One region of the Amycolatopsis sp. NPDC051716 genome, then DNA from elsewhere that is predicted to be linked to it. Evidence: riboswitches for the same ligand, from Rfam matches in the RefSeq annotation. Region 1 holds a riboswitch; the other holds the start of a gene.
The links. Region 1 has a riboswitch for glycine ahead of gcvP (aminomethyl-transferring glycine dehydrogenase). Riboswitches for the same ligand answer to the same signal wherever they lie in the genome.
Positions count from the first base shown of each region.

Region 2: linked by a shared signal. The riboswitch ahead of gcvP (aminomethyl-transferring glycine dehydrogenase) and the one ahead of gcvP (aminomethyl-transferring glycine dehydrogenase) in region 1 are both predicted to bind glycine.

Region 1 is NZ_JBFAZA010000010.1:187,120-201,613, forward strand. Features, by position in the region: gene AB0M30_RS16290 (FCD domain-containing protein) at 1-478, opposite strand, end outside; gene AB0M30_RS16295 (hypothetical protein) at 595-825, shown strand; gene AB0M30_RS16300 (L-serine ammonia-lyase) at 850-2,217, opposite strand; gene lipA (lipoyl synthase) at 2,232-3,233, opposite strand; gene glyA (serine hydroxymethyltransferase) at 3,230-4,504, opposite strand; gene gcvH (glycine cleavage system protein GcvH) at 4,504-4,881, opposite strand; gene gcvT (glycine cleavage system aminomethyltransferase GcvT) at 4,895-5,986, opposite strand; gene gcvP (aminomethyl-transferring glycine dehydrogenase) at 6,008-8,839, opposite strand; glycine riboswitch at 8,884-8,982, opposite strand; gene AB0M30_RS16330 (helix-turn-helix transcriptional regulator) at 9,231-10,526, opposite strand; gene AB0M30_RS16335 (hypothetical protein) at 10,599-10,796, shown strand; gene AB0M30_RS16340 (3-oxoacyl-ACP reductase) at 10,793-11,560, opposite strand; gene AB0M30_RS16345 (aldehyde dehydrogenase family protein) at 11,560-12,927, opposite strand; gene AB0M30_RS16350 (gamma-glutamyl-gamma-aminobutyrate hydrolase family protein) at 12,924-13,649, opposite strand; gene AB0M30_RS16355 (glutamine synthetase family protein) at 13,630-14,494, opposite strand, start outside.
Region 2 is NZ_JBFAZA010000011.1:21,389-35,882, forward strand. Features, by position in the region: gene cobA (uroporphyrinogen-III C-methyltransferase) at 1-1,178, shown strand, start outside; gene AB0M30_RS16870 (alpha/beta fold hydrolase) at 1,349-2,224, opposite strand; gene AB0M30_RS16875 (crotonase/enoyl-CoA hydratase family protein) at 2,361-3,203, shown strand; gene AB0M30_RS16880 (AMP-binding protein) at 3,217-4,920, shown strand; gene AB0M30_RS16885 (hypothetical protein) at 4,925-5,326, opposite strand; gene AB0M30_RS16890 (hypothetical protein) at 5,361-5,864, opposite strand; gene AB0M30_RS16895 (hypothetical protein) at 6,149-6,361, shown strand; gene AB0M30_RS16900 (CDP-alcohol phosphatidyltransferase family protein) at 7,014-7,631, shown strand; gene gcvH (glycine cleavage system protein GcvH) at 7,725-8,111, shown strand; gene garA (glycogen accumulation regulator GarA) at 8,248-8,712, shown strand; gene AB0M30_RS16915 (MerR family transcriptional regulator) at 8,709-9,455, shown strand; gene AB0M30_RS16920 (bifunctional nuclease family protein) at 9,672-10,145, shown strand; gene AB0M30_RS16925 (MerR family transcriptional regulator) at 10,354-10,749, shown strand; gene trxA (thioredoxin) at 10,761-11,105, shown strand; gene AB0M30_RS16935 (TetR/AcrR family transcriptional regulator) at 11,086-11,718, opposite strand; gene AB0M30_RS16940 (MerR family transcriptional regulator) at 11,999-12,577, shown strand; glycine riboswitch at 12,620-12,718, shown strand; gene gcvP (aminomethyl-transferring glycine dehydrogenase) at 13,016-14,494, shown strand, end outside.

The DNA of each region.
Region 1 (14,494 bases):
GCAGCCGGGAGTCCTTGCGGCGGTAGTCGCCGAGGTCGGCGCCGGCGGCCTCGGCGAGGGTGCCGGTGAGGTGCTGCCGGTCGGCCGGGCTCAGCGACCGCGCGGCGGCCATCTCGGCGGCGCCGGTCTCGAGGACGTAGCGGAGGCTCAGCGCGTCTTCCAGCGAAACGGTGTCGACCGTCCCGCCGGGCTCGGGCGGGGCGGGCAGGGTGTCGTGCACGAACGTGCCGCCGTAACGGCCCCGCCGTGACTCCACGTAACCGGCGTCGGAGAGCGCCCGGATGGCCTCGCGCAACGTGACGCGGCTGACGCCGAGCCGTTCGGCGAGTTCGCGTTCGGACGGGAGCCGCTCCCCCGCGCCGACCACGCCCAGCCGGATCGCCTGCAGCAGCCGCTCGACGGTCTCCTCGAAAGCGTTGCCGGTGCGGACCGGCCGGAACAGCGCTTCGCCGGCGTTCACCACCGAGGTCGACTCCATCCCGCGAGTCTAGGCGCCGTGCCGAAGCGGCGGTCACACTGTGTTCTTGCCGGCTGTTCGCGCCGGTGTTCGCCGGGCGGAAAACCGGTGGATCCGGGCGGCCACGGTGAGCGACGATGGAGGGACCGACACCGAACATCGACGCAGGGGGCGATCCGGTGCACTTTCTGATGGCCGAGGACCTGGTCCACGAACGGGAGAACGAGTTGCGCCACGGCGTGCGCAACCGCCCACCCGGCCGTGCGACGCCGAGACGCCGCACGGGCACGAGGAGACAGCAGTTCGGCTGGACGCTCGTGGAGGTGGGGCTGAAGCTGGCGGTGGAGCCGGAGGACGGGCCGGAGTGAGGGCGCGCCGGCCGCCGCGAGCGGTCAGCACTCGATGACGTTCACCGCCAGGCCGCCGCGGGCCGTCTCCTTGTACTTCACGCTCATGTCCGCGCCCGTCTCGCGCATGGTCTTGATCGCCTTGTCCAGCGTCACCACGTGGCTGCCGTCGCCGCGCATGGCCATGCGGGCCGCGTGGATCGCCTTCGAGGCGCCCACCGCGTTGCGCTCGATGCACGGGATCTGGACCAGGCCGCCCACCGGGTCGCACGTCAGGCCGAGGTGGTGCTCCACGCCGATCTCGGCCGCGTTCTCCACCTGGGCCGGGCTGCCGCCCAGCACCTCCGTGAGGCCCGCCGCCGCCATCGCCGAGGCCGAACCGACTTCGCCCTGGCAGCCGACCTCGGCGCCGGAGATCGAGCCCGTTTGCTTGAGGATCGAGCCGATCGCGCCCGCGGTGAGCATGAACTTGACGATGCCGTCGTCGGTCGAGTGCCGGATGAAGCGCTGGTAGTAGTGCAGCACGGCCGGGATGATCCCGGCGGCGCCGTTGGTCGGCGCGGTGACCACGCGGCCGCCCGCGGCGTTCTCTTCGTTGACCGCGAGGGCGTACAAGCTGACCCAGTCCATCGCGTACAGCGGGTCGTCCAAGCCGTCCTCGGCCAGCAGCTTTTCGTGCAGCGCCTTCGCGCGGCGCGGCACCTTCAGGCCGCCCGGCAGGACGCCTTCGTGCGTGCAGCCGTTGCGGACGCACTCCGCCATGACCGCCCAGATCGCCAGCAGCCCGTCCCGGACTTCCTCGCGCGTGCGCCAGGAAAGTTCGTTCGCCAGCATGATCTCGCTGATCGGCAGGCCGGTCGACGCGCAGTGGCCGAGCAGGTCCGCGCCGGTGCGGAACGGGTACGGCACCGGTGTCGAGTCCTCGACGAACACCGCGTCCGTCTCGTACGACTCGTCGCGGACGAACCCGCCGCCGACCGAGTAGTAAGTCCGCTCGCGCAGCAGCTCACCGGCCGCGTCGAACGCGCGGAAGACCATGCCGTTCGGGTGCGCCGGCAACGACTTGCGCCGGTGCATCGTGAGGTCGGTGTCCTCGTCGAACGCGATCTCGTGCGTCCCGGCCAAAAGCAGCCGGCCGGACTCGCGGATCTCCGTGACGCGCACCGGCACGGTGTCGGTGTCGATCTCTTCGGGCCGCTCGCCCGAGAGCCCGAGCAGGACGGCTTTGTCACTGCCGTGGCCGAAGCCGGTCGCACCGAGCGAGCCGAACAGCTCGGCCTGGACGCGCGCGGTGCGGTCCAGGTCGGCGCCGAGTCCGTCCACAAAGGTCAGTGCCGCCCGCATCGGCCCGACGGTGTGGGAGCTCGACGGGCCGATGCCGATGGAAAACAGGTCGAAGACGCTGATCGCCATTGATCCGCCCCTTCCTATCGGGCCAGCAGGGAGCTGGCTTCTTGCGCGGCCGGGCCCTGGTCGGCGAGGTGCCGCAGGTTCTCCGGCAGCTCCTCCCCACGGTAGCCCTTGGTCTGCGCGTAGAGCCGTCCCGCGCGGTACGAGGAGCGCACCAGCGGCCCGGCCATGACACCGGCGAAGCCCATCGCCTCGGCGGCCTTCGAGTGCTCGACGAACTCCTCCGGCTTGACCCACCGGTCCACCGGGTGGTGCCGGGCCGAGGGACGCAGGTACTGCGTGATCGTCAGGATCTCGCAGCCCGCGTCGACCAGATCCCGCATCGCCGGCGCGACCTCGTCCGGCGTCTCACCCATCCCCAGAATCAGGTTCGACTTCGTCACCAAACCGGCCTCACGCGCCTTGGTGATGACCTCCAGGGAACGCGCGTACCGGAACCCCGGACGGATCCGCTTGAAAATCCGCGGCACCGTCTCCACGTTGTGCGCCAACACCTCCGGCCGCGACCCGAACACCTCAGCCAACTGCTCAGGGTCCGCGTTGAAATCCGGAATCAGCAGCTCCACGCCGGTACCCGGGTTGAGAGCGTGAATCTGCCGCACGGTCTCCGCGTACAGCCAAGCGCCGCCATCGTCAAGGTCATCACGGGCCACGCCGGTGACCGTCGAATACCGCAAACCCATGGCCTGAACGGACTCCGCGACCTTCCGCGGCTCAGTACGGTCCAGCTCAGCGGGCTTACCGGTGTCGATCTGGCAGAAGTCACACCGCCGGGTGCACTGATCCCCACCGATCAGGAACGTGGCCTCCCGGTCTTCCCAGCACTCGTAAATGTTGGGACAACCCGCCTCTTCACACACCGTGTGGAGACCCTCGCGGCGCACCAGACCCTTGAGTTCGGTGAACTCCGGCCCCATCCGCACCCGCGTCTTGATCCACGGCGGCTTCTTCTCGATCGGCGTCTCACTGTTGCGAACCTCGAGACGCAGCAGCTTCCGGCCCTCGGGCAGCGCGCTCATCGCGCGAGGTCCGCGTACAGCGGGTGCTTCTTCGCCAGCGTCTCGACGCGGTCGCGGAGCTTCGACCGCACGGCGTCGTCGAAGTCCGGCTTCAGCGCTTCCGCGATGACGTCGGCGACCTCGGTGAAGTCGTCCGCCTGGAAGCCGCGCGTGGCCAGCGCCGGCGTGCCGATCCGCAGGCCGGAGGTGATCATCGGCGGGCGCGGGTCGAACGGGACGGCGTTGCGGTTGACCGTGATGCCGACCTCGTGCAGCCGGTCCTCGGCCTGCTGACCGTCCAGCGCGGACCGGACCAGGTCGACCAGCACCAGGTGGACGTCGGTGCCGCCGGTCAGCACCCGCACCCCCGCGTCGGCGCAGTCGGCCTGCGAGAGGCGCTCCGCCAGGATCCGCGAGCCCTCCAGGGTGCGCTGCTGGCGCTCCTTGAACTCCTCGCTCGCGGCGATCTTCAGCGCGACGGCCTTGGCCGCGATGACGTGCTCCAGCGGCCCGCCCTGCTGGCCCGGGAACACCGCCGAGTTGATCTTCTTCGCCAGCTCCTCGCGGCAGAGGATGAGGCCGCCGCGCGGGCCGCCGAGGGTCTTGTGCGTGGTCGTGGTGACGATGTCGGCGTGCGGCACCGGCGACGGGTGCAGCCCGGCCGCGACCAGCCCGGCGAAGTGCGCCATGTCCACCATCAGGCGGGCACCGACGAGGTCGGCGATGCGGCGGAACTCGGCGAAGTCGAGCTGACGCGGGTACGCGGACCAGCCGGCGATGATCAGCTTCGGCTCGTGCTCGACGGCCAGGCGCTCGATCTCGGCGAGGTCGACGATCCCGGTCTCTTTGTCGACGTGGTAGGCGACGACGTTGTAGAGCTTGCCCGAGAAATTGATCTTCATCCCGTGCGTCAGGTGCCCGCCGTGCGCCAGGTCTAGGCCGAGGATCGTGTCGCCGGGCTTGAGCACGGCGAACATCGCGGCCGCGTTGGCCTGCGCGCCCGAGTGCGGCTGGACGTTGGCGTGCTCGGCGCCGAAGAGGGCCTTCGCGCGGTCGATGGCGAGCTGCTCCACGACGTCGACGTGCTCGCAGCCGCCGTAGTAGCGGCGGCCCGGGTAGCCCTCGGCGTACTTGTTGGTCAGCACCGAACCCTGCGCCTCGAGCACGCCCACCGGGGCGAAGTTCTCCGACGCGATCATTTCCAGGGTGGACTGCTGACGGGTCAGCTCGTCGGCGACCGCCGCGGCGACCTCGGGGTCGACGTCGGCGAGGTGAGCGTCGAAAGTCGTCATCAGTTCTCCTGGGTGAGCTGGGCGTACGCGGCGGCGTCGAGCAGGTCCGGCACGTCCCCGGTCAGACGCACCTTCAGGAGCCATCCTTCGGTGTACGGGTCGGAGTTGATGACCTCGGGGGTGTCCGATGTGGTGCCGTTCACCTCGACGACCTCGCCGGAGACCGGCGCGTACAGCTCGCTGACCGACTTGGTCGACTCGACCTCGCCGAACACCTCGCCCGCGGTGATGGCCGAGCCCGGGTCGGGCAGCTGGACGAACACGATGTCACCGAGCGATTCGGCGGCGAAGGCGGTGATGCCGACGGTGGCGACACCGTCCTCGACGGACAGCCACTCGTGTTCCTTGGTGTACTTCAGGTTCTCGGGGATGCTCACAGCTGGCAGTCCTTTACGCGCGGGAGTAGAAGGGCAGGGCGACGACCTCGACGGGCTCGATCCTGCCCCGGATGTCGACGGAGAGCTCGGTACCGGGCTCGGCGTACGCCCGATCGACGTACGCCATGGCGATCGGGTAACCCAGCGTCGGCGACAGCGCGCCGCTGGTGACCTCGCCGATCTCGGTGCCGTCGGCCAGCACCGCGTAACCGTGGCGAGGAGCGCGGCGACCGGCGCCCTTCAGCCCCACCCGCACACGCGGAACGTCCGCTTTGGACCGCTCCTCCAGGGCCGCGCGACCGACGAAGTCACCCGGCTTCTCGAACTTGACGACGCGGCCGAGCCCGGCCTCGAACGGGCTCTGCCCGGCGGTGAGTTCGTTGCCGTACAACGGCATCCCGGCTTCGAGCCGCAGCGTGTCGCGGCAGGCGAGCCCGGCCGGGACCAGGCCGTGGGGCTCGCCGGCCTCCAGCAGCAGCCGCCACAGCGCCGGTGCCTCGTCGGCGTCGACGAACAGCTCGAAGCCGTCCTCGCCGGTGTAGCCGGTGCGGGCCAGCAGGACGTCGTGGCCCTTCACCGACGCCGGGACGCTGGCGTAGTACTTCAGCGCGTCCAGGTCGGCGTCGGTCACGGCGCCCAGGATTTCGACGGCCTTCGGGCCCTGGACGGCGATCAGTGCGGTCGTCTCGGACCGGTCGTCCACGACCGCGTCGAAGCCGGCGACCCGCTCGGCCAGCGCGTCCGAGACGACCTGCGCGTTGCCCGCGTTCGCGACGACCAGGTAGTGCTCGTCGGCCAGCCGGTAGACGACCAGGTCGTCGAGCACGCCGCCCTCGGCGTTGCAGATCATCGTGTACCGCGCCCGGCCCGGCTTGACCCCGGTGAGGTTGCCGACCAGCGCGAAGTCCAGGACGTCGGCCGCCTGCTTGCCGGTGACGTGGATTTCGGCCATGTGCGACAGGTCGAACAGCCCGGCCGCCTCGCGGACGGCCTTGTGCTCGGCCAGCTCGCTGGCGTAGCGGACCGGCATGGACCAGCCGGCGAAGTCGGTGAACAGCGCACCGAGTCCCTTGTGGACTCCGTGCAGGGAGGTTTCTTTGGACACTTCAGCGCGTGACACTGGGGCTCAGCCTTCGTAAGCGTTGAGGGGCGGGCAGGAGCAGACGAGGTTACGGTCACCGCGGGCGCCGTCGATGCGACGCACCGGGGGCCAGTACTTGTTCTTCCGCGAAACACCCGCCGGGTACACGGCCAGCTCGCGGTCGTAGCGCTTGTCCCACGCCCCGACCAGCGTCTCGGCGGTGTGCGGGGCGCCCCGCAACGGCGACTCCTCGGCGCTCCACTTACCGTTCGCGACCTCGTCGATCTCGGCGCGGATGGCGATCATCGCGGCGATGAAGCGGTCGATCTCGCCCAGGTCCTCGGACTCGGTCGGCTCGACCATCAGGGTGCCCGCGACCGGGAACGACATCGTCGGCGCGTGGAAGCCGTAGTCGATGAGCCGCTTGGCGACGTCGTCGACCGTCACGCCGGTCTCCTTGGTGATCTGCCGCAGGTCGAGGATGCACTCGTGCGCGACCAGGCCGTCCTGGCCCGTGTAGAGCACCGGGTAGTGCGGCGCGAGCCGCGAAGCGACGTAGTTCGCGGCCAGCACAGCGACCTTCGTGGCCGCGGTCAGGCCGGGCGCGCCCATCATCCGGACGTAGGCCCAGGAGATCGGCAGGATCGACGCCGAGCCGTAGGGCGCGCCGCTGATCGGGCCGACGCCGGTTTCCGGGCCGGCGGCGTCGAGCAGCGGGTGGTTCGGCAGGTAGGGCGCGAGGTGCGCGCGCACCGCGACCGGGCCGACGCCGGGGCCACCGCCGCCGTGCGGGATGCAGAAGGTCTTGTGCAGGTTCAGGTGCGAGACGTCGCCGCCGAACTCGCCCGGCTTGGCCAGGCCGAGCAGGGCGTTGAGGTTCGCGCCGTCGACGTACACCTGGCCGCCGCCGTCGTGGACGATCTTGGCCAGCTCGTCGATGTCGTGCTCGTACACGCCGTGCGTGGACGGGTAGGTGACCATGATCGCGGCGAGGGTGTCGCGGTGGGCGTCGACCTTGGCCCGCAGGTCGGCGAGGTCGACGTTGCCCTCGTCGGTGCACTTCACGACGACCACGCGCATCCCGGCGAGCACCGCGGACGCGGCGTTGGTGCCGTGCGCGGACGACGGGATCAGGCAGACGTCGCGAGCGTCGTCACCGTTCGCGCGGTGGTAGGCGCGGATCGCGAGGAGGCCGGCGAGCTCGCCCTGGCTGCCCGCGTTCGGCTGCAGCGACACCTGGTCGTAGCCGGTGACCTCGGCCAGCCACTCGGCCAGCTGGGCGACCAGCGTGTGGTACCCCTCGGCGTCCTCGGCCGGGGCGAACGGGTGGATGCCCGCGAACTCCCGCCAGCTGATCGGCTCCATCTCGGTGGTGGAGTTGAGCTTCATCGTGCAGGAGCCGAGCGGGATCATGCCGCGGTCGAGCGCGTAGTCCTGGTCGGCCAGGCGACGCAGGTAGCGCAGCATCGCCGTCTCCGAGCGGTGGGTGCCGAAGACCTCGTGCCCCATGAAGCCGCTCTCGCGGGCCAGGCCGCTGGGCAGCGCGACACCGTCTCGGACGTCCTCGTCGACCCCGAACGCGCGCAGGACCTTCGCGGTGATCGCGGGGGTGCTGACCTCGTCGAAGGCGACCCGGACGTGGTCGGCGTCGACGTGCCCGAGGTTGATCCCGGCTTCGCGGGCGGCCGCGTGGACCTCGGCGGCCTGGCCCGGGACGTGCGCGACGACGGTGTCGAAAAAGGACTCGTGCACGATCTCGACGCCGGTCTTGCGGAGAGCGTCGGCGAAGCCCGCGGCGAGGCCGTGGACGCGCTGGGCGATCTTCCTCAGGCCGTCCGGGCCGTGGTAGACCGCGTACATCGCGGCCAGCACGGCCGGGAGGACCTGCGCGGTGCAGATGTTGGACGTCGCCTTCTCGCGGCGGATGTGCTGCTCACGCGTCTGCAGCGCGAGCCGGTAGGCGGAGTTGCCGTCGGCGTCGACCGAGACGCCGACCAGGCGCCCGGGCAGCGACCGCTCGAGGCCGGCGCGGACCGACATGTACCCGGCGTGCGGGCCGCCGTAGCCGAGCGGGACACCGAAGCGCTGGGTCGACCCGGCGGCGACGTCGGCGCCGAACTCGCCGGGCGCGGTGATCAGGGTGAGCGCGAGGAGGTCGGCGGCGACGGTGAACAGAGCGCCCGCGGCCTTCGCCGACTCGGAAATCGCGTGGTAGAAGCCGCGGCCGCGCAGCACGCCGGACGCGCCGGGGTACTGGACGACGACGCCGAAGAACTCTTCCGGCAGGCCGGTCAGCAGGTCCCGGACCTCGACCTCGATGCCGAGGGCCTCGACCCGGGTGCGCACGACGGCGATGGTCTGCGGCAGGCACTCGGCGTCGAGGACGACCTTGTTCGACTTGGCCTTCGACGCGCGGCGCATCAGCGTGACGGCTTCGGCGACGGCGGTCGACTCGTCCAGCAGCGAGGCGTTCGCGGTGGCCAGGCCGGTCAGGTCGGCGACCATGGTCTGGAAGTTGAGGAGGGCCTCGAGCCGGCCCTGGGAGATTTCCGGCTGGTAGGGCGTGTACGCGGTGTACCAGGCCGGGTTCTCGAGGACGTTGCGGCGGATCACGCCGGGGGTGACGGTGTCGGAGTAGCCCAGGCCGATCATCTGCGTCATCGGCCGGTTGCGGGCGGCGAGGGCGCGCAGCTCCGCGGTGGCTTCCTCTTCGGACGCGGCGGGCGGGAGCCGCAGGTCACGGGTGGCGCGGATGGCGCTCGGGACAGCGGCCCCGACGAGGGCGTCCAGGCTGCCGTAGCCGCACTCGGCCAGCATCTTCGCGCGTTCGGCCTCGGACGGGCCGATGTGGCGGGCGTCGAACTGCGTAGACGTGATGGGGAGCTCCTCGGGCCGGGCACCGGGCAGAACGGTGCGCTGGGAACTCCCCCTCTGTCATGGCACCTGAGAGTTTCACCGTGCGGGACACGGCTTTCACCTTGGGTGAGGCGCGGGTGCGCCTGCTTTCCAGAGTGGCCTCGCACGAAGCGGTAGCAGGTACCTGAGAGATTCCGGGGAGTTTGCTCCTTCGGTGCCCCACCGACTTCGTGAGGGCTCTCCCGCCTCGGCTCGACGGCCCGATCTGCAGTTGTGGCGGCTACGGTACCCGGCGCTTCCCACGGGCGTCTACTTCACCCGGGCAACACCACAGTGATCCTCGACCCCGCCTCGACCGCGCCCCCGGGAGGTCGCGAATGACTCATTCGGGACGTCGGAGGTCTCGAATGAGTCATTCGCGACCTTCGGCGACCCGGTGCGCGACCTGCCCGGCCAGCGCCGGGGGCCGTCGCACCCGGCCCGAGGGCAGGACCAGGCGTTTCAACGGTCCGCCCACGGGCACCGGGGGCAGGCCCGCGCCGAGCAGGACCTGCTCGACGAGTTGCTCGGCGTGCCACGCCACCGAGTCGTTGAGCCGGTCCAGCGAGGGGCGGTCGCCGTCGAAGACGTCCTCGTCGGCCAGGGTCACCTCGAAGTACGCGCAGCCCCCCGGGACCGAAATCGCCTCCTCGATCGCGCGGGCGCCTTCTTCAGGATCGTCGAACCCGGCTTCGAGCAGCGGTTCGCGGTAGATCCGCGCCGCGCGGGCGCGCATGCGAGGGCCGTAGCGGACCACGACCGGGAGCCGTCCGGTCAGGTCCGGCACGGCGAGTCCGTGCAGGAGCATGATCGGCGGCACCGAGTGCACCAGCCGCGGCGCCGGCTCGGCCAGCTCGCGGGCGGTGATCCGGACGCGGTCGGCCATCGCGTCCGGGAGGCCGAAGTAGCGGAAGTCGACGTTGCCGAACCCGAGGCCGTCGGCGACCAGCGACGCCAGCAGCTCGCCGTACCCCCAGATCGGCGACAGCACGACCACCGGCGGCGCGGTGACGACCGGCGACGGCACGGGCGGGCGGGTCGCCTCCTGCTCGGGCACCTGGATGACCAGCCGCGGCGGCTCGTGCCAGTCGTGCACCTCGGCGACCCGCCAGTACAGCCCGAGCGGCCGCCACAGCTCGCCGAGGACGTCGTGCTCGATGATCCGCCGCACCTCGGCGTCGGAGTAGGGGAAGTCCCGCGGCGGCACGATCCCGACGTAGTGGTGGTAGGTGACGCGGACCTCGTCGCCGCGGGTGGCCGAGCGGATCCGCATCTCCCAGTCGATCGGCGACGCCGCGATCGCGTTCGCCACCTGCGTGCCGGGCGAGGAGTAGACGAGCGCGGTGGCCTGCCGGAGGAACTGCCCGGCCCGGTCGATGCCCTCCCGCAGCGCCTTCGCCGCCTGCGCGACGTGCACCGGGCTCGCGAGGCTGTCGGGCAGGACGCCGGCGACGCGCAGGAGCTCGGCTTCGGTCAGTCCGGTGACCTCGGCGAGCTGCGCCCAGTGGTCGAACACCGTCACCTTGGGCGCGTGCCGGTGCTCGATCCAGCTGCGCAGCGTCGACGTCGGGACGCCGATGCGCCGCGCGGCCTCGTCCAGGGAGAGCCCGCGGGAGCGGATGCCCGTCCGGACCGCTTCCGCCCACTCGTCGGCGCGCCAGTGCGTCACCTCACAAAGCTAACGAAACCCGCTAGCTTTGCGCGGGGACAACCCGCCCGCGGCGCTCCGACGCTGGTCACCATGACCACCACCGTCCTCGCCCTGACCCTGATCGTCGGCGGGCTGACCTTCGCCGCCGGCGCCTTCCTCGCCTCCGAGATCGCCGTCCGCGTGCTGCGCCGCCGCGAACGGCTGCTGTCCGAAGAGCGCAAGAAGCTCAATGCGGCCTGGCGCCACCTGCGGGAGGTCTACGGCGTCAAGAAACCGACCAAGCGTTAGAGCGGGGTGACGTACGCGCCGGAGATGCCGCCGTCGACCAGGAACTGCGACGCCGTGATGAAGCTGGCGTCGTCGCTGGCCAGGAAGGCGACCGCGGCCGCGATCTCCTCGGGCTCGGCGAACCGGCCGACCGGCACGTGCACCAGGCGCCGCGCCGCGCGTTCCGGGTCCTTCGCGAACAGCTCCTTGAGCAGCGGGGTGTTCACCGGCCCCGGGCACAGCGCGTTGACGCGGATGTTCTCCCGCGCGAACTGCACCCCGAGCTCGCGGCTCATCGCGAGCACCCCGCCCTTGGACGCGGTGTAAGAGATCTGCGACGTCGCCGCGCCCATCACTGCGACGAACGACGCCGTGTTGATGATCGAACCCTTGCCCTGGCGCTGCATGTGCGGCAGGACGGCCTTGCAGCAGTGGTACACCGACGTCAGGTTGACGCGCTGCACGCGCTCCCACGCCTCGATGCCGGTGGTGAGGATGGAGTCGTCCTCGGGCGGCGAAATCCCCGCGTTGTTGAAGGCGACGTCGACCGAGCCGAACTGCTCGACCGTGCTGTGGAACAGGTTCTCGACCTGCTCGGCGTCGGTGACGTCGGTCTGGATGAACGCGCCGCCGATCTCGTCGGCCGCGGCTTTGCCCGAATCCGGCGTCAGGTCCCCGATGACGACCTTCGCCCCTTCGCTCGCCAGGCGCCGGGCCGAAGCGAGCCCGATGCCGCTGGCGCCGCCGGTGATCACCGCGACGCGCCCTTCGAAACGCTGGACCATTACTCCTCCGTGCTCAGAAAGACGTTCTTGGTTTCGGTGAACGCCGCGGCGGCGTCCGGGCCGAGTTCGCGGCCGAGGCCGGACTGCTTGAAGCCGCCGAACGGCGTCCAGTAGCGCACCGACGAGTGCGAGTTCACCGAGAGGTTGCCGGCTTCGACGCCGCGCGCGACCCGGAACGCGCGGCCGGCGTCGCGGGTCCAGATCGACCCGGACAGGCCGTACTCGGTCGCGTTGGCCATCCGGATCGCGTCGGCCTCCTCCGCGAACGGCACGACGGCGACGACCGGGCCGAAGACCTCCTCCGCGGCGACCGGGTGCCGCAGGTCCGGCGGGGTGACGACGGTCGGCGGGAACCAGAAGCCGCGGCCCGCGGGGGCGGTGCCGCGGATCGCGACGGGCGCGTCGTCCGGCACGTAGGAGGCGACCTTCTCCCGGTGCGCGGCCGAGATCAGCGGCCCCATTTCGGTCTTCTCGTCGCCGGGGTCGCCGACGACGACGCCGTGCACCGCGGGTTCCAGCAGCTCCATGAAGCGGTCGTACGCGCTCGCCTGCACCAGGATCAGCGAGCGGGCGCAGCAGTCCTGGCCCGCGTTGTCGAAGACGCCGTAGGGCGCGGTCGCCGCGGCTTTCTCGAGGTCGGAGTCGGCGAAGACGATGTTGGCGTTCTTGCCGCCCAGCTCCAGCGTCACGCGCTTCACCCGCGCCGCGCAGCCCGCCATGATCTGCTTGCCGACCTCGGTCGAGCCGGTGAACACGACCTTCCGCACGGCCGGGTGCTCGACGAACCGCTGCCCGACCACGGATCCCTTGCCGGGCAGCACCTGGAAGACGTCCTCCGGGATGCCCGCCTCGCGCGCCAGCTCGGCCAGCCGGATGGCGGTCAGCGGCGTCAGCTCGGCCGGTTTGAGGACGACGGTGTTCCCGGCGGCGAGCGCGGGCGCGAACCCCCAGCCGGCGATCGGCATCGGGAAGTTCCACGGCACGATCACGCCGACCACGCCCAGGGGCTCCTGGAAGGTGACGTTGATGCCACCCGGGACCGGGATCTGCTTGCCGAGCAGGCGTTCCGGCGCGGCCGAGTAGTAGTTGAGGACGTCCCGGACGTTGCCGGCCTCCCAGCGGGCGTTGCCGATGGTGTGCCCGGAGTTTTCGACCTCCAGCCGCGCGAGGTGCTCGATGTCGGCCTCGACGGCGTCGGCGAAGCGGCGCAGCAGCCGCGCGCGGTCGCCGGGGGTGACGGCGCGCCACGCCGGGAACGCCGCGTGCGCGCGGGCGATCGCCGCGTCGGTCTCTTCGGCGCTGGTCAGCGCCACTGTCCGCACCACCTCTTCGGTGGCCGGGTTGAGGACGTCGAAACTGCTGGTCATTCCCTCTCCTTGCTCGCTTCGACGAGAGCCTGGAACAGCCGGAGGTCGTCGCTGTCCTGCTCGGGGTGCCACTGCACGCCCAGGACGAACTCGCCGGGCACCTCGGCGGCCTCGATCGTGCCGTCGGCCGCCCACCCGACGGCCTCCATCCCGGCGCCGAGCCGGTCGATCGCCTGGTGGTGGTAGCACAGCGTCTTGGTTTCGGGCCCGAGGATCGCCGCCGCCCGGCTGCCTTCGGCGAGCGTGACCGTGCCCCGGCCGAAGGTCGCGGGCGCGGGCTGGTGCTCGGTGGTGCCCGCGCTTTCGGGCAGGTGCTGGGCCAGGGTGCCGCCGAGGGCGACGCTCATCACCTGCAGGCCGCGGCACACGCCGAGCACCGGCTTGCCCGCTTTGCGCGCGGCTTCGAACAGGCCGAACTCGAAGGCGTCCCGCTCCGGCCGGACGTAGGTGGCCGGGTGCGGCTCGTGGCCGTAGCGCGCGGGCTCGACGTCGGCGCCGCCGGTGAGCACCAGGGCGTCCACAGTGGACATCAGCCGGTCGTACCCGCCGGACACCGGCGGGAGCAGCACCGGGAGGCCGCCCGCCGCGACGACGCAGTCGACGTAGACCCGGTGCAGCAGCACGGCTTCGGTTTCCCAGACGCCGAACTTCGCCGGTTCGAGGTAGCTGGTGAGGCCGATGACGGGCTTGCCCCGATTCGCGTCAGAGCCGTTCGAAGCCACGGATCAGCTCCCAGTCGGTGACGGCGGCGTTGTAGGCGTCGATTTCGATCTTCGCCGCGTTCAGGTAGTGGTCGACGACGTCTTCGCCGAACGCCTCGCGCGCCAGCTCGCTCTCCGCGAGCGCGGCGGCGGCTTCGGGGAGCGTGGTCGGGACGGTACCGAGGCCGGAGTGGTAGGCGTTGCCGGTGAAGGGCTCTTCGAGCTCCAGCTCGTTCTCGATGCCGTGGAGCCCGGCGGCGATGAGCGCGGCCACGGCGAGGTACGGGTTGACGTCCCCGCCCGGCACCCGGTTCTCGACGCGCAGCGACTCGCCGTGCCCGACGACGCGCAGCGCACAGGTGCGGTTGTCGGTGCCCCAGGCGATCGCGGTCGGGGCGAAGCTGCCGGGCACGAACCGCTTGTAGGAGTTGATGTTCGGCGCGAAGAAATAGGTCAGCTCGTGCAGTCCGGCGAGCTGGCCGGCGAGGAAGTGCTCCATCAGCTTCGAGAAGCCGTGCTCGCCGTCCCCGGCCAGCACCGCGCGTCCCTCGGTGGAGCGCAGGCTGATGTGGATGTGGCAGGAGTTGCCCTCGCGCTCGTTGTACTTCGCCATGAAGGTGAGGCTCTTGCCCTCCTGCGCGGCGATCTCCTTGGCACCGTTCTTGTAGACGCTGTGGTTGTCGCACGTGCTCAGGGCATCGGTGTAGCGGAAGGCGATCTCCTGCTGGCCAGGGTTGCACTCGCCCTTGGCCGACTCCGGGTAGAGCCCGGCGCCCGCCATGTCGTTGCGGATGCGGCGCAGCAGCGGCTCCAGCCGCGCGGTGCCGAGCATCGAGTAGTCGACGTTGTACTGGTTGGCGGGCTTG
Region 2 (14,494 bases), on a different contig from region 1:
GCCGCGTGGTGATGATCGGCGGCGGCTCCGTGGCCCAGCGCCGGCTGCCCCGCCTCATCGGCGCGGGGGCCCGCGTCGAACTGGTGTCGCCGCACACGACGCCGTCCGTGCAGGGGATGGTGGACGCGGGCGAGCTCGTCTGGCACGAGCGCCCCTACGCACCCGGCGATCTCAAGGACGCCTGGTACGCCCTGGCCTGCACGAACGACCCTGCGGTGAACGCCGCCGTCTGCGAGGAGGCCGAGCGGGAGCGGGTGTTCTGCGTCCGCGCCGACGAAGGCGAGTCGGGTTCCGCCGTCACCCCGGCGTCCGGGCGGCACGGCGGCCTGCTGTTCGGCGTCCTGTCCGGCGGCGAGCCGCTGCGTTCGGCGGCGGTCCGCGACTCGATGCTCGACGGCCTGCACAACGGCACGATCGAAGACGGCCGCCGGCCGCACCCGGAGGGCACGCTGCCCGGGGTGGCGCTGGTCGGCGGCGGCCCGGGCGACCCGGAGCTGATCACGGTCCGCGGCCGGCGCCTGCTGTCGCGCGCGGACGTCGTCGTGGTGGACCGCCTGGCCCCCCGCGAGCTGCTCGACGAACTCGCGCCGGAGGTGGAGATCGTCGACGCGGCGAAGATCCCGTACGGCCGCGCGGCCAGCCAGGACGTCATCAACAGCACGCTGATCGAGCGCGCCAAGGAGGGCAAGTTCGTCGTCCGCCTCAAGGGCGGCGACCCGTACCTGTTCGGCCGCGGCTTCGAGGAGGTGCTGGCCTGCGCCGAGGCGGGCGTCCCGGTGACGATGGTCCCGGGCATCACGAGCGCGTTCGCGGTCCCGGCGGTGGCGGACGTCCCGGTCACCCACCGCGGCGTGGCCCACGAGGTGGTGGTGGTCTCCGGCCACGTCGCCCCGGGCGACGACCGGTCCCTGGTCGACTGGGAGCTGCTGGCCCGGATGACGGGCACGATCGTGCTGATGATGGGCGTCGAGCGGCTCCCGCAGTTCGCGAAGGCCCTCCTGGACGGCGGCCGCCCGGCGGCCACCCCGGTGGCGATCATCGAGGACGGCACGATGCGCACCCAGCGCACCCTCCGGTCCACTTTGGACACGGTGGTGACGGACGCGGCGGCCTCCGGAGTCCGCCCGCCCGCGGTGATCGTGATCGGCCCGGTGGCCGGCCTCGCCCCCGTGTCCTGAGGGGAATCACGCGTGATCCGGGAGACGACACGCGTGATCCAAGGGTCGACACGCGTGATTTGAGGGTCGACACTACGGGCCTTCGGCCTGACGTCGTGTCGGCCCTTCAATCACGCGAGTTGGCGCTCCAATCACGCGAGATGCGCCTTCGATCACGCGAGTTCCGGGTTTCAGTCCTCGTAGCAGCTTGCGGCGAAGTCGCGGATCGCGTCGGACAGGCGGGTCGGGTCGAGGCGGAGCTCGACCGGGCTGCGGGCCTGGACGAACTCCGCGTCCGGCATGTCGACCGCCAGGGTGTCCGCGTCGCCGAACGGGTGGATCGGGTCGCCCTGGTGGCCGATCACCAGCGCGCGCGTCGTGATCTTGCGCCTGATCGCCTTCGGCGGCGCGATCCGGCCGAACAGCACCCCGTGCAGCAGGGCCGCCATCGGGGCCGGGCGCTGGGACAGCGTGTCGGTGACGACGTCGACCCACTGGTTGCCGTGCGGGACCACCGACGCCGCCAGCGCCACCGCCTGCACCGTGAACGGCAGGAACCGGGCCGCCATCAGCAGCGGCGCGAACGTGAACAGCCCGGCGACGATCGCGTTGTCCAGCACCGGCATCTCGACGATCAGCCCCCGCGCCCGCGCGGGTGCCTGCACCGCCACTTCCAGCGAGACGTTCGCGCCCAGCGACGTCCCGCCGATCACCGCGGACGACACCTCGAGGTGGTCCAGCAGGGCGAGCGTCTGCTCGGCGAACGAGGGCATCGAGTACAGCCACGACTCGGTCGGCCGGTCGGAGTCGCCGTGGCCGAGCAGGTCGAGGGTGATCACCCGGAAGCCCGCGCGGGCCAGCCGACGGGCCAGCGGCGCGTGCATCCGGCGGGTCAGCATGATGCCGTGGGTGAGGACGACGACCTTGTCGCCGCTGCCGAACTCGGTGTACCAGAGCCGGTGGCCCTCGTGGTCGAACGAGCCGGTCAGCTCGATCGGACGGGAGGCCCGCCGGAGGGGCGCGGAAGGGGGTTCGGGGTCGATCGCGGTCGCGCTGGCCGGGCTCATGTCCCACCGTCCTCCCCGGTCGTGGTGTGAGTCTCTTTCAGGAAAGCATCCCCCGACCAGGTTGGCACGGTGACCGGAGGGTCAATTGGCAAGGTGCCAATGGCGGGGCGTCGCGGGCATGGGTCAAGATGACCCCATGACCGCTACTGCTGACAGTCTGCCCGACCTCGTCTCCCTGAAGGTCGACGTCGACGGCCACGTGGCCGAAGTGACGCTTCTCGGCCCGTCGAAGGGCAACGCGATGGGCCCGGACTTCTGGCGCGAGCTGCCGCTGGTCTTCCGCGCACTGGACGCCGACCCGCAGGTCAGGGCCGTAGTGCTGACCGGCAGCGGAACGAACTTCTCCTACGGCCTCGACCTGCCGGCGATGATGGGCGACTGGGCGCCGATGCTGGGCGGGGACAACCTCGCCGGCCCGCGGACGGCGTTCCTCGACCAGGTCCGGTCGCTGCAGGCGGCGGTCAGCTCGATCGCGGAATGCCGCAAACCGGTCGTCGCGGCGGTGTCCGGCTGGTGCATCGGCGGCGGGGTCGACGTCGTCGCGGCCGCCGACGTCCGGCTGGCCAGCGCCGACGCCAAGTTCAGCGTCCGCGAGGTGCGCGTCGCCATCGTCGCCGACCTGGGCAGCCTGCAGCGGCTCGCCTCGATCATCGGTGAGGGGCACCTGCGGGAGCTCGCGCTCACCGGCAAGGACGTCGACGCCGCCCGCGCCGAGAAGATCGGCCTGGTCAACGACGTCTACGAGAACCAGGACGCGGTGGTGAAGGCCGCGCGCGAACTCGCCGGCGAGATCGCTGCGAACCCGCCGCTGGTGGTGCAGGGTACGAAGCAGGTGCTGGCGGCGAACACCGAGCGCCAGGTCGCCGACGGCCTCCGGTACGTCGCGGCGTGGAACTCGGCGTTCCTGCCCAGCAAGGACCTCGGCGAGGCGGTCCAGGCGTTCATGGAACGGCGCGCGCCGGAGTTCAAGGGCGAATGACGGAGGAGGCAGCGTGAGCGCTTCGGAGGTCCACCACGCGTTCCGCGTCGCGCGGGACTACCTGTTGACCCACCGCGAGGACTACGACACGGCGTACCGCGACTTCGCCTGGCCGGAGTTCGACGAGTTCAACTGGGCGATCGACTGGTTCGACGTCGTCGCGCACGACCCGGACAACGCCGGGCGGTCCGCGCTGTGGATCGTCGAGGAGGACGGCACCGAGAACCGCTGGACCTACCCGGAGCTGTCCGGCCGGTCCAACCAGGTGGCGAACTGGCTGCGCAACCTCGGCGTCCGCCGCGGCGACCGGCTGATCCTCATGCTGGGCAACCAGGGCGAGCTGTGGGAGACGATCCTCGCCGCGATCAAGCTCGGCGCCGTGATCATCCCGGCATCGACGCTGCTCGGGCCGGCCGACCTGACCGACCGCGTCGAGCGCGGTGCCGCCAGGCACGTCGTCGTCCGTTCGGTGGACGCGCCGAAGTTCGACGGCGTGGCCGGCGGCTACACCCGGATCGCGGTGGGGGAGCCGGTCGAGGGCTGGCACCCGTACTCGGCCGCGTTCGCCGAATCGCCCGAGTACGCCCCCGACGGCCCGACCCGGGCCGGTGACCCGCTGCTGCTGTACTTCACCTCCGGCACGACCGCGAAGCCGAAGCTGGTGCAGCACACGCACGTCTCGTACCCGGTGGGCCACCTGTCCACGATGTACTGGATCGGGCTGGAACCCGGCGACGTCCACTTGAACATCTCCTCGCCGGGCTGGGCGAAGCACGCGTGGAGCAACTTCTTCGCGCCGTTCAACGCCGAGGCGACGGTGTTCCTCTACAACTACAGCCGGTTCGACGCGGGTGCCTTGCTGGCGCAGATGGACCGCTGCGGCGTGACGAGCTTCTGCGCGCCGCCGACGGTGTGGCGGATGCTCATCCAGGCCGACCTGACGGCGCTCCGAACGCCACCGCGCAAGGTCGTCGGGGCGGGGGAGCCGCTCAACCCCGAGGTGATCGAGCAGGTCCGGAAGTCGTGGGGCGTCACCATCCGCGACGGCTTCGGCCAGACCGAAAGCAGCGTCCAGATCGCGAACACGCCGGGCCAGGACGTCGTGCCCGGCTCGATGGGCCGCCCGCTGCCCGGATTCGTGGTGGCGCTGGTGGACCCGGTCAGCGGCGAGCGCGCGGCGGAGGGCGAAATCTGCCTCGACCTCGCCCACCGGCCGGTGGGCTTGATGACCGGCTACGCGGACGACGACGAGCGCACGTCGGCGGCCTTCGCCGGCGGTTTTTACCACACCGGTGACGTCGCTTCGATCGACGAACGCGGCTACCTCACCTACGTCGGGCGCACCGACGACGTGTTCAAGGCGTCGGACTACCGCATCTCGCCGTTCGAGCTGGAGAGCGTCCTCATCGAGCACGAGGCGGTGGCCGAGGCGGCGGTCGTCCCGGCCCCCGACCCGATCCGGCTCGCGGTGCCCAAGGCCTACGTCGTGCTGGCCGCGGGGTTCCCCGCGGACGCCGCGACCGCGCGGTCGATCCTGGCGTACTGCCGCGAGCACCTGGCGCCGTACAAGCGGATCCGGCGGCTGGAGTTCGCGGAACTGCCGAAGACGATCTCGGGCAAGATCCGGCGCGTCGAGCTGCGCGGCCGCGAGAGCGACCCGAAGCGCGCCCAGGGGACCGAGTACCGCGAGGAAGACTTCCCCGACCTCAAGTCCTGACGGCTCAGCGGCGGGTGCCCTCGACCTGGCGGCCGTCCTCGGTCGAGCACGCCGTCACCGGGTCGTTCGGGCCGCTGCCGCACGTCCAGTCGTCGAGGACGATCGGGCCCGGGCCGTCGGCGTCGTTCGCCTCGGCCGGGGTCAGCTTCGCGAAGTAGTCCTTCAGCAGCGTCGCCGCCGCGGCGCAGTCGATGTTGCCGTGCGCGACGACCGCCGTCTTCGCGCCGCCCGTACCGGTGACGTCGCCGCACGGCACGCCGGGGGCCGTCGACGCGGCCGCCGCGGCCGCGGCGGGCACCGGAGCGGGCGCGGCGGACGACGGCGCGGCGGGCGCCGGGTCGCCGCCGCAGCCGGCCAGTGCGGCGGCCGCGGCGACGAACAGCAAGGGGTAGGCGAGTGTCTTCATGGGCCCTTCAGGAGCGCGGGAGATCGGAACGGACTCACTCGGACGGCACGACGGCGGCGAAGACCGTCTGCTCGCCCTTGGTGCAGGTGGTGCCGCCCTGGGCGGCGGGCGGCCCGGAGGTGCACAGCCAGCCGTCGACGGTCTCGTTCACCGCGTCGTTCGAGCCGGCGCCCTGGCGCCCGGCGATCTTGCGGTGGAAGTCGCCGACCAGCTTCGTCGCCGAGACGCAGCTGACCCCGGCGGACCCGCTGTCGAAGACGTAGAGCGTGAGCCCGCTGGCGGCGGTGACGGTGCCGCACGACCCGGGCACCGACGGCGGCGGCCCGGACGGCTTGGTCACCGGGGCGGGCGCGGACTCGCTGCCGCCGGGGGACGGGGGCGGCGGCGGGGTCCCGGCCGAGGTCGGCACGGACGGCGGAGCGGTCGAGGACGGCGGGGCCGGGGGAGCCTGGGCGGCCGGATCGCCCGAACAGGCGGCGAGCACCGGCAGGGCGAGGCAGGCCACGAGCCACGTCCTCGTGGCGGTCGGGTGGGGCACCGCGATCCTTCCTCCCCGCTCAGCTCGGTCCCCGTCGGCCACGCGCCCACGGGTGTGCCGGAGATTACAACAGCGGGCCGGCGGCCGGTCCGGTGGCTGCCGGCAAGATGTCCACAATGGACGATTAACATTCCGTTCACGCTCCGAAACCTCCCGCTGTCATCAAGAATCGATCGGTCTAATTCGCGCCGCTCCGGTTAACAATCCGGCCCCGCGCGCCGAAGATCTTGGTGGAGGCCGAAGGGCTTCCCGTCCCGAATCCCCGTCCCGAATCCGTGAGAGCGATGAACGCCGACGCTGTGACCAGCACCGAAGACCCGTCCAGTCCGCCGACCGTCCCGAGCACCGTGGTCTGGTGCGGTGGCCGCCCGTACGTCCTCGAAGGCCGGGCCGGCCGCGCCCGCTGGATGGGCACCGACTACCGAGGCCGCCCGGAGTCGCTGACCAGCGCCGAGCTGCAGCGACGCGGGTGGAGCCACCGCCGCCGCGCGAGCTGACCCCGAGCCGGGCCGCACGAGCTGACCCGAGCCGGGCCGCGGGGGGTGGCCCGGCTCCGCGGCCGACCAGCCCGGACCCGCGCCGGAACGCCTCGGGTCCGGAGCCGGTCAGGCCGCCGTCGCGGCGATCGGCCCGTCGCCGCCGGTCGCCGCTCACGTCTCCGCGAGCCCGGTGGGCCCCGCGCCCCACGGCCCGGGCCCCGAGCGGGTCGCACCTCGCCGCCCGCTCGGCATCCGCGGCCCGCGCATCGTGTGGTTCCCACCCCGCCGCCCGCTCGGCGGCCGCAGGTCGGGCGCCTCGTCGCCCCGGCCCCGAGGCCCGTCGCGCCAAGCCGCGGGCGGTGGGCCGGGATGCGCCCCGCCACCCCGCCGCCCGCTCGGCGGCCGCAGGTCGGGCGCCTCGCCACCCCGGCCCCGAGGCCCGCCTCACCAAGCCGCGGGTGGCAGGTCGGGATGCGCCCCGCCACCCCGCCGCCCGCTCGGTATCCGCGGCCCGGGTGCCTCGCCGCTCGGCCCGGCCCGGGGCCCGTCGCGCCAAGCCGCGGGATGCGCCCCCCACCCCGCCGGCCGCCAGCCGGGAGGCCCCGCGGGCTGTCACGCTGCGTGCCGCACCACCGGGCGGCCCGGGCCCGTGCCGCTGTTTAATGGCCCGGTGAGCACAGCCGCCCCCGAACCCGCCGCTCCCGCCGGTGCCGAGCCGTCGTTGCTCCGGCAGGCCCTGAACGTCCCCAACATGCTGTCCCTGCTGCGGCTGGCCGGGGTGCCCGTTTTCCTCTGGCTGCTGCTCGGCCCGGAAGAAGACGGCTGGGCGCTCGCTCTGCTCGTCTTCAGCGCCCTCACCGACTGGCTCGACGGCAAGCTCGCCCGCTGGCTCAACCAGATGTCCCGGCTCGGGCAGCTGCTCGACCCGGCCGCCGACCGGCTCTACATCCTCGCCACCCTCGTCGCCTTCCTCGTGCGCGGCATCATCCCGTGGTGGGTCGTCGTCCCGCTGGTCCTGCGGGAGGCCGTGCTCGGCGTCTGCGTCGTCACCCTGCGCCGCCGCGGTTTCGCGCCGCCCGAGGTGACCTACATCGGGAAGGGCGCCACCTTCGTCCTGATGTACGCCTTCCCGTGCCTGCTGCTCGCGCAGGGCGGCTCGGACGTCGCCGCGGTGGCGCGGCCGATCGGCTACGCCTTCACCATCTGGGGCGCCGTCCTCTACGTCTGGTCCGGCGTGCTCTACGTCGTGCAGGCGCGCAACGCCCTGCGCGGCACCGGAGCGGAATGAGCTTTCCCCGGGTCGTGGCGGGCGGCTGCGCCGTGTGGGTGTAAGACTTCGCCCAACACTTTTCGCCAGTGAGGGCATGAAAGGGGACCGGCGTTGTCCGCTCCTGAAGAGCTTCGCTACACCGAAGAACACGAGTGGGTCGCCACCCGCGGCGAGGACACCCTCGTGCGCGTCGGCATCACCGAGTACGCGCAGGACCAGCTCGGCGACGTCGTGTTCGTCGACCTGCCCGACGTCGGCCGGCAGGTGAGCGCGGGCGACGTCTTCGGCGAGGTCGAGTCGACCAAGAGCGTCTCCGAGCTGTTCGCGCCGGTCGACGGGGAGGTCGTCGCGGTCAACGACGCCGTCGCCGACTCGCCCGAGCTGATCAACAGCGACCCCTACGGCGAGGGCTGGCTGATCGAGATCCGGCTCGACGACCCGGCGGGCCTGGAAGCCCTGCTCGAAGCCGAGGCGTACGACGCCCTGACCAAGGGCTGAACCCCACGTTGACCCGGTCGGACCAGCACTGCGCCGGTTCGGGGAGCCGGGGCTCGGAGAATCGATCAGGCACGGTACGTTGGCAGCTACACGTTCTTGAGTACTGGCAACACAGCATGTGTGGAGGAGAGCTCAGGTGAGCACGAACGACGGGCCCGGCGGCGTTCCCCCGGAGCAGTCTCCGGAGCGGACCTCTGTCTTCCGGGCCGACTTCCTGGCCGAAGCCGAAGGCCGCGAGCCCGCCCCGGAAGCCCCGGTCCAGGGTGTCGACGCCCTGCCCCCGGGTTCTGCCCTGCTGGTCGTGAAGCGCGGGCCGAACGCGGGTTCGCGGTTCCTGCTCGACCGCGACACCACCAGCGCCGGGCGGCACCCGGACAGCGACATCTTCCTCGACGACGTCACCGTCTCCCGCCGGCACGCCGAATTCCGGCGTGAAGGCGGCGAGTTCGTCGTCATCGACGTCGGCAGCCTCAACGGCACCTACGTCAACCGCGAGCCGGTCGACCAGGCGGTGCTCGCCGGCGGCGACGAGGTGCAGATCGGGAAGTTCCGCCTGGTCTTCCTGACCGGCCCGGGGCACGGGGGCCAGGGGGCGCAGTGACGGCGGCCGGGCGGCCACAGAACCACGGGTTGAGCATCGGGGCGGTCCTCGCGCAGCTGCGCGGCGACTTCCCCGATGTCACCATCTCCAAGATCCGGTTCCTCGAAGCGGAAGGCCTGGTCCAGCCGGGCCGGACACCGTCGGGCTACCGGCAGTTCGCCGCGGCGGACGTGGAGCGACTGAGGTTCGTCCTGGCCGCCCAGCGGGATCACTACCTCCCGTTGAAGGTCATCAAGGAACAGCTGGACGCGGCGGACTCGGGGGCCGGGCCCACCGCGGCCCTGCCCCGCCCGCCGCGCCGGCTGGTGCCGATCGACGCGCCGGCGGAGAACGTCGGCCTGCCCGTGGCGGACGACTTCACCGCGGGCAAGGAGCTGCGCCTGACCCAGGAGGAGCTCCTGGAGCAGGCCGGCATCGACGCGCCGGCACTGGCCGAGCTGCAGCAGTACGGCCTGGTCCGGCCCGGTCCCGCCGGGTTCTTCGACCCCGACGCGGTGCTGGTCGCGCGGACGGTCAAGGCGATGACCGAATTCGGGATCGAGCCGAGACACCTGCGTGCCTTCCGCGCCGCGGCCGACCGCGAGGTCGGGCTGCTGGAGCAGATCGTGACGCCGGTGTACCGGCACCGTGACCCGGAGGCCAAAGCGCGGGCCGACGAGGTGGTGCGGGAGCTGGCGGCGCTGTCCGTGACCCTGCACACGCTGCTCGTCAAGGCCGGAATCCGCGGCGTCTCCGGGTGTTGATCGATAACGGGGCAGTGAGATCCTCTTTGCGGTCCCATGTCAATGACTGAATGTTCGGCACCGCATGCCGTACCGTGAAGGCACGGGTTTGCGGCAGGCAAACTGAGAGAGTCCGGACAGCGAGCACAGCGCACGGATGACGGGTAGCGTCGGGAGTATGGGCGTGAAGCCGGTTCAGCGCTGCAGCCCGTGTGCACGAGAGGGAGGCGAAGCCCGATGAGCGAAATGCGCGTCGTCGGTGTGCGGGTCGAGCTGCCCGCGAATCAGCCGATCTTGTTGCTGCGGGAGACCGAGGGTGAACGGTACCTGCCGATCTGGATCGGCTCGGTCGAAGCCACCGCCATCGCCTTGGAGCAGCAGGGGGTCCGCCCCGCCCGCCCGCTCACGCATGACCTGCTGAAAGAGGTCATCGGAGCGCTCGGCCGGGAGCTGGAGCAGGTCGTCATCACCGACCTGAAGGAGGGCACGTTCTTCGCGGAGCTCGTGTTCGACGGCGACATCCGGGTGTCCGCCCGGCCGAGCGACTCGGTCGCCCTGGCCCTGCGGATCGGCGTTCCCATCCACGCCGTGGATTCGGTGCTGGAGGAAGCCGGCCTCATCATCCCGGACGAGCAGGAGGACGAGGTCGAGAAGTTCCGCGAGTTCCTCGACTCCGTGTCGCCGGAAGACTTCCGCGGAGCCGATACCTGAGGGTTCGGAGGTTCGGAGCTTGGGTGAGGTGCGCTCGCGGAAAGCGCTCGCGCCGAGCTCCTCGCCGTGTCTTCTGGGGGTGCAACCCCCAGACCCCGCCCGGGGGCACGCCCCCGGACCCCCGTCTCCTCCCGCGGTAGAGCTTTTCGCTCGCCTCGAGGTGTGAGAACTTGCCTTGACGTGGACGTCAACGTCTAGCGTCGAGGGCATGCGGATCGGAGAACTGGCGCAGCGCACGGGTACCACTACTCGTGCGCTGCGGTTTTACGAGGACCAAGGCCTGCTGCAGGCACGGCGCTCGGCCAACGGCTACCGCGAGTACGGCGAGGACGACCTCCAGCTCGTCAAGGAGATCCAGACCCTCCAGACGGTCGGCCTGACCCTCGACGAAACCCGCCCGTTCGTCGAGTGCCTGCGCAGCGGCCACGAAACCGGCGACTCCTGTGCGAGTTCGATCGAGGTGTACCGGCGCAAGCTCGAAGAAGCCGACGCCCTCCTCGCGCGGCTCGGCGGCATCCGCGGCGAACTGGCCGGGAAACTCGCGGCCGCCCTCGCGCGGCAGGCGCCCGATCCGTGTGTCGTGCCCGAATCCCCGCGCCCGTGAAGGAGCCCGCCTTGTCCGAAAACAACACCGTCGCCGACATCACCGACGCGACCTTTGCCGAAGTCCTCGGCAGCGACGTCCCCGTGCTCGTCGAGTTCTGGGCCACCTGGTGCGGCCCGTGCCGGATGGTCGGCCCGGTGCTCGCGCAGCTGGCCGCCGAGCGGGCCGGTGAACTCGCCGTCCGCAAGATCAACGCCGACGAGAACCCGGAGACCACCCGCGCCTACCAGGTCATGTCGCTGCCGACGATGATCCTCTTCCGCGGCGGCGAGCCGGTCGAGACGATCGTCGGCGCGTTCCCGAAGGCCCGCATCGAAGACCGGCTCGACCGGGTCCTCAAGGCGCCGTCGCTTTGACGAACGTGTCCGCCACTTCGCGCCCGTACGTTTCGAGGTCCAGCGAAGGGTCGGCCGCGTAGGCGGCGGCGACACCGTCGATGGCCTGCGCGATCGACATCGCCATCACCTCGGGCGTGAAGGCGCCGAAGGTGCCGTCGGCCTGGCCCTGCTTGAGCTGCCGGGCCAGGCCGTGCACCCGCAGGTCGTCGACCAGCACCTTCGTCATCACCCAGCCGTCGGCATCGTCGGAGTTGGCGGCCAGCTCCGACAGCGCCCGGACGCACTCCGGGTACGCCCGCAGGAACGCGATCGACGTCTCGATGTGCGCCCGCAGGTAGCCGCGCCGGTCGGCCGGGTCGAGGCCGCCGCCGGTGCGTTCGGTGAGGAACGCGCCCTTGGTCTCGACGACCGTGCTGAGCACGGCCTGCATGAGGCCGGCCTTGTTCGTGAAGTGGTACGAGATCAGCCGGGTGCTGCTGAGCCCAGCGCGCTCCTTGATCTTGGCGAAGGTGGTCCGGCGGTAGCCGAGGTCGGCCAGGACGCCGATGGTCGCCCCGATGATCTGCGCCCGGCGCGCGGCCTCGGTGGCACCGAGGCCCAGTTCGGCCATGAGGTCGGTGTTTACTTGCATGAGTAAAAGTTACTCGGCTGAGTAAAAAATGTCCACCGGGTTTGCCGGGCCACGAGTGGGGGTACGGCGAACGGCTCAAAGGCTCAGCCGACCGTTGAGCGTTGCCGCGCGTCGCGTTGACCGGTGTTCTCCTGGCGCTTACCGTCGAAGGAGGTAAATCGCCACGGTGTGATTCACGGTCTGGGGCCGGACCGTGGCGGTTGATCTCCGGCGGGTCCCACTCCTGGGACTCCTCCGGCTGTCATTCGCCGGCCACCAGGTCGGGCGAGGGGAGGCTTGCGTGGTCGAGGCTGGTTCCGAGAAGCAGCCTGTCGGGGTCGCGACTGGCGAGCAGGGGGAACTGTTCCCCGATGACTCGCTGCCCGACGAGCTGGTGGGCTACCGGGGTCCGGCGGCGTGCCAGATCGCCGGCATCACCTACCGTCAGCTCGACTACTGGGCCCGCACCAAACTGGTCGCGCCCAGCATCCGCACCGCGCACGGCTCCGGCTCGCAGCGGCTGTACTCCTTCAAGGACATCCTGGTCCTCAAGGTCGTCAAGCGGCTCCTGGACACCGGCGTCTCGCTCCAGAACATCCGGGTCGCCGTCGACCACCTGCGCGTCCGCGGCGTCCGCGACCTGGCCCGGGTGACGCTGTTCTCCGACGGCACCACGGTGTACGAGTGCACCTCTCCGGAGGAGATCGTCGACCTGCTCCAGGGCGGCCAGGGCGTCTTCGGCATCGCCGTCAGCGGCGCGATGCAGGAGATCAGCGGCACCATCCACGAGTTCCCGGCCGAACGCGCCGACGGCGGCATCGTCGAGACGCACCAACCGGACGAACTCACTCAGCGCCGCAACGCCCGCAAGACCGGTTGATCACCACTGCGGCAGACAGAGTAAGGTTCACCGTGCGGTCGACGAATCCGCGCGGGAGAGTCCGAGCCACACCTTGAGCTCGGCGCCGAAGGAGCAAGTCCTCCCCGGAACCTCTCAGGCACCCTGGACCGCGCGGACGAGACGCCTCTGGAAAGCGGGTCGTCAGGACACAGCCTGATGGCCCCGCCGACGGTGCAAGCCCGGTTCAACCTGCGGGCGAAACTCTCAGGCGCCCTTCGGGGTCAGACAGAGCGGGGAGGGTTCCTCCGGGTTTGGGCGAGCCGTGCTCGCGGCATGCGCTCGCCCGAACCCTTCGGAGTGTCTTGTGGGGGTGCAACCCCCACACCCCGCCCGGCGGGCTCCGCCCCCGGACCCCCGCCGTGGTCACCTCGTGAACTAAGGTCGGGTCAGGCGGGCATGCCGTTCGGAGGAGGTCTCGTGGAGCCGTCACTCGCCTCCCTGGAACAGGGTCTTCCCTTCGCCGACCGGCACATCGGGCCCGGACCGGACGAACTCCGCCACATCCTCGACGTCATCGGCGTCGCCTCCCTCGACGAACTCGCCGAACGGGCCGTGCCGTCGTCGCTGCGGGAGTCCGCGCAGCCCCTCGAACTGCCTCCGCCCGCCTCCGAAGCGCAGGCGCTGGCCGAACTCCGGGAGCTGGCCGGGCGCAACCGGCTGACCGCCTCGATGATCGGGCTCGGCTACCACGACACCGTCACCCCGCCCGTCATCCGGCGCAACGTGCTCGAGAACCCGGCCTGGTACACCGCCTACACGCCCTACCAGCCCGAGATTTCCCAAGGGCGGCTCGAAGCGCTGCTCAACTTCCAGACCATGGTCGCGGACCTGACCGGGCTCCCCGTCGCCAACGCGTCCTTGCTCGACGAGGCCACCGCGGCCGCCGAGGCCATGACCCTGGTGCGCCGGGCCGGGCGAGGGACCTCCCACCGGTTCGTCGTCGACGAAGACACCCTGCCGCAGACCCTCGCCGTGCTTCGGACCCGGGCCGAGCCGCTCGGCATCGAACTGGTCGTCGAAGACCTCTCCCAGGGGCTGACCGGGCTCGGGCTCGGCGGTGACTTCTTCGGCGTGCTCCTGTCCTACCCCGGCGCGTCCGGGGCGGTCCGGGAGCTCGACCTGACCATCGGCGAGGCCAAGAAGCACGGCGCGGCCGTGATCGTCGCCGCCGACCCCCTCGCCCTCACCCTGCTGCGCCCGCCCGGCGAGCTCGGCGCCGACGTCGCCGTCGGCTCGACGCAGCGGTTCGGCGTCCCGCTCGGCTTCGGCGGCCCGCACGCCGCCTACCTCGCCGTGCGGAAGGGCCTGGAACGGCAGCTGCCCGGCCGGCTGGTCGGCGTCGCGAAGGACGCCGACGGCGCGCCCGCGTACCGGCTCGCCCTGCAGACCCGCGAGCAGCACATCCGCCGCGAGAAGGCGACGTCCAACATCTGCACCGCGCAGGTCCTCCTCGCGGTGATGGCGTCGATGTACGCGGTGTACCACGGGCCCGAGGGCCTGCGGTCGATCGCGCTGCGCGCCCACCGGATGGCCACCGTGCTCGCCGCCGGCCTCGCCGAGGGCGGTGTCGACGTCGTGCACGGCGAGTTCTTCGACACGGTCGTCGCGGCGGTGCCCGGCCGGGCGGACACCATTGTCGCCGCCGCGCGCGACCTCGGCATCTCCCTGCGCCGGATCGACGACGACCACGTCGGCATCGCCTGCGACGAAACCACGACCCGCGAGCGGCTTTCCGGCGTCTGGAAGGCGTTCGGCGTCTCCGTGTCCGATGTGGACGGATTGGACGCGGACACCGCCGACGCCCTCCCGGCCCCGCTGCGGCGCACGAGCGAATTCCTCACGCACCCGGTGTTCCACGCGCACCGCTCGGAAACCGCGATGCAGCGCTACCTCCGG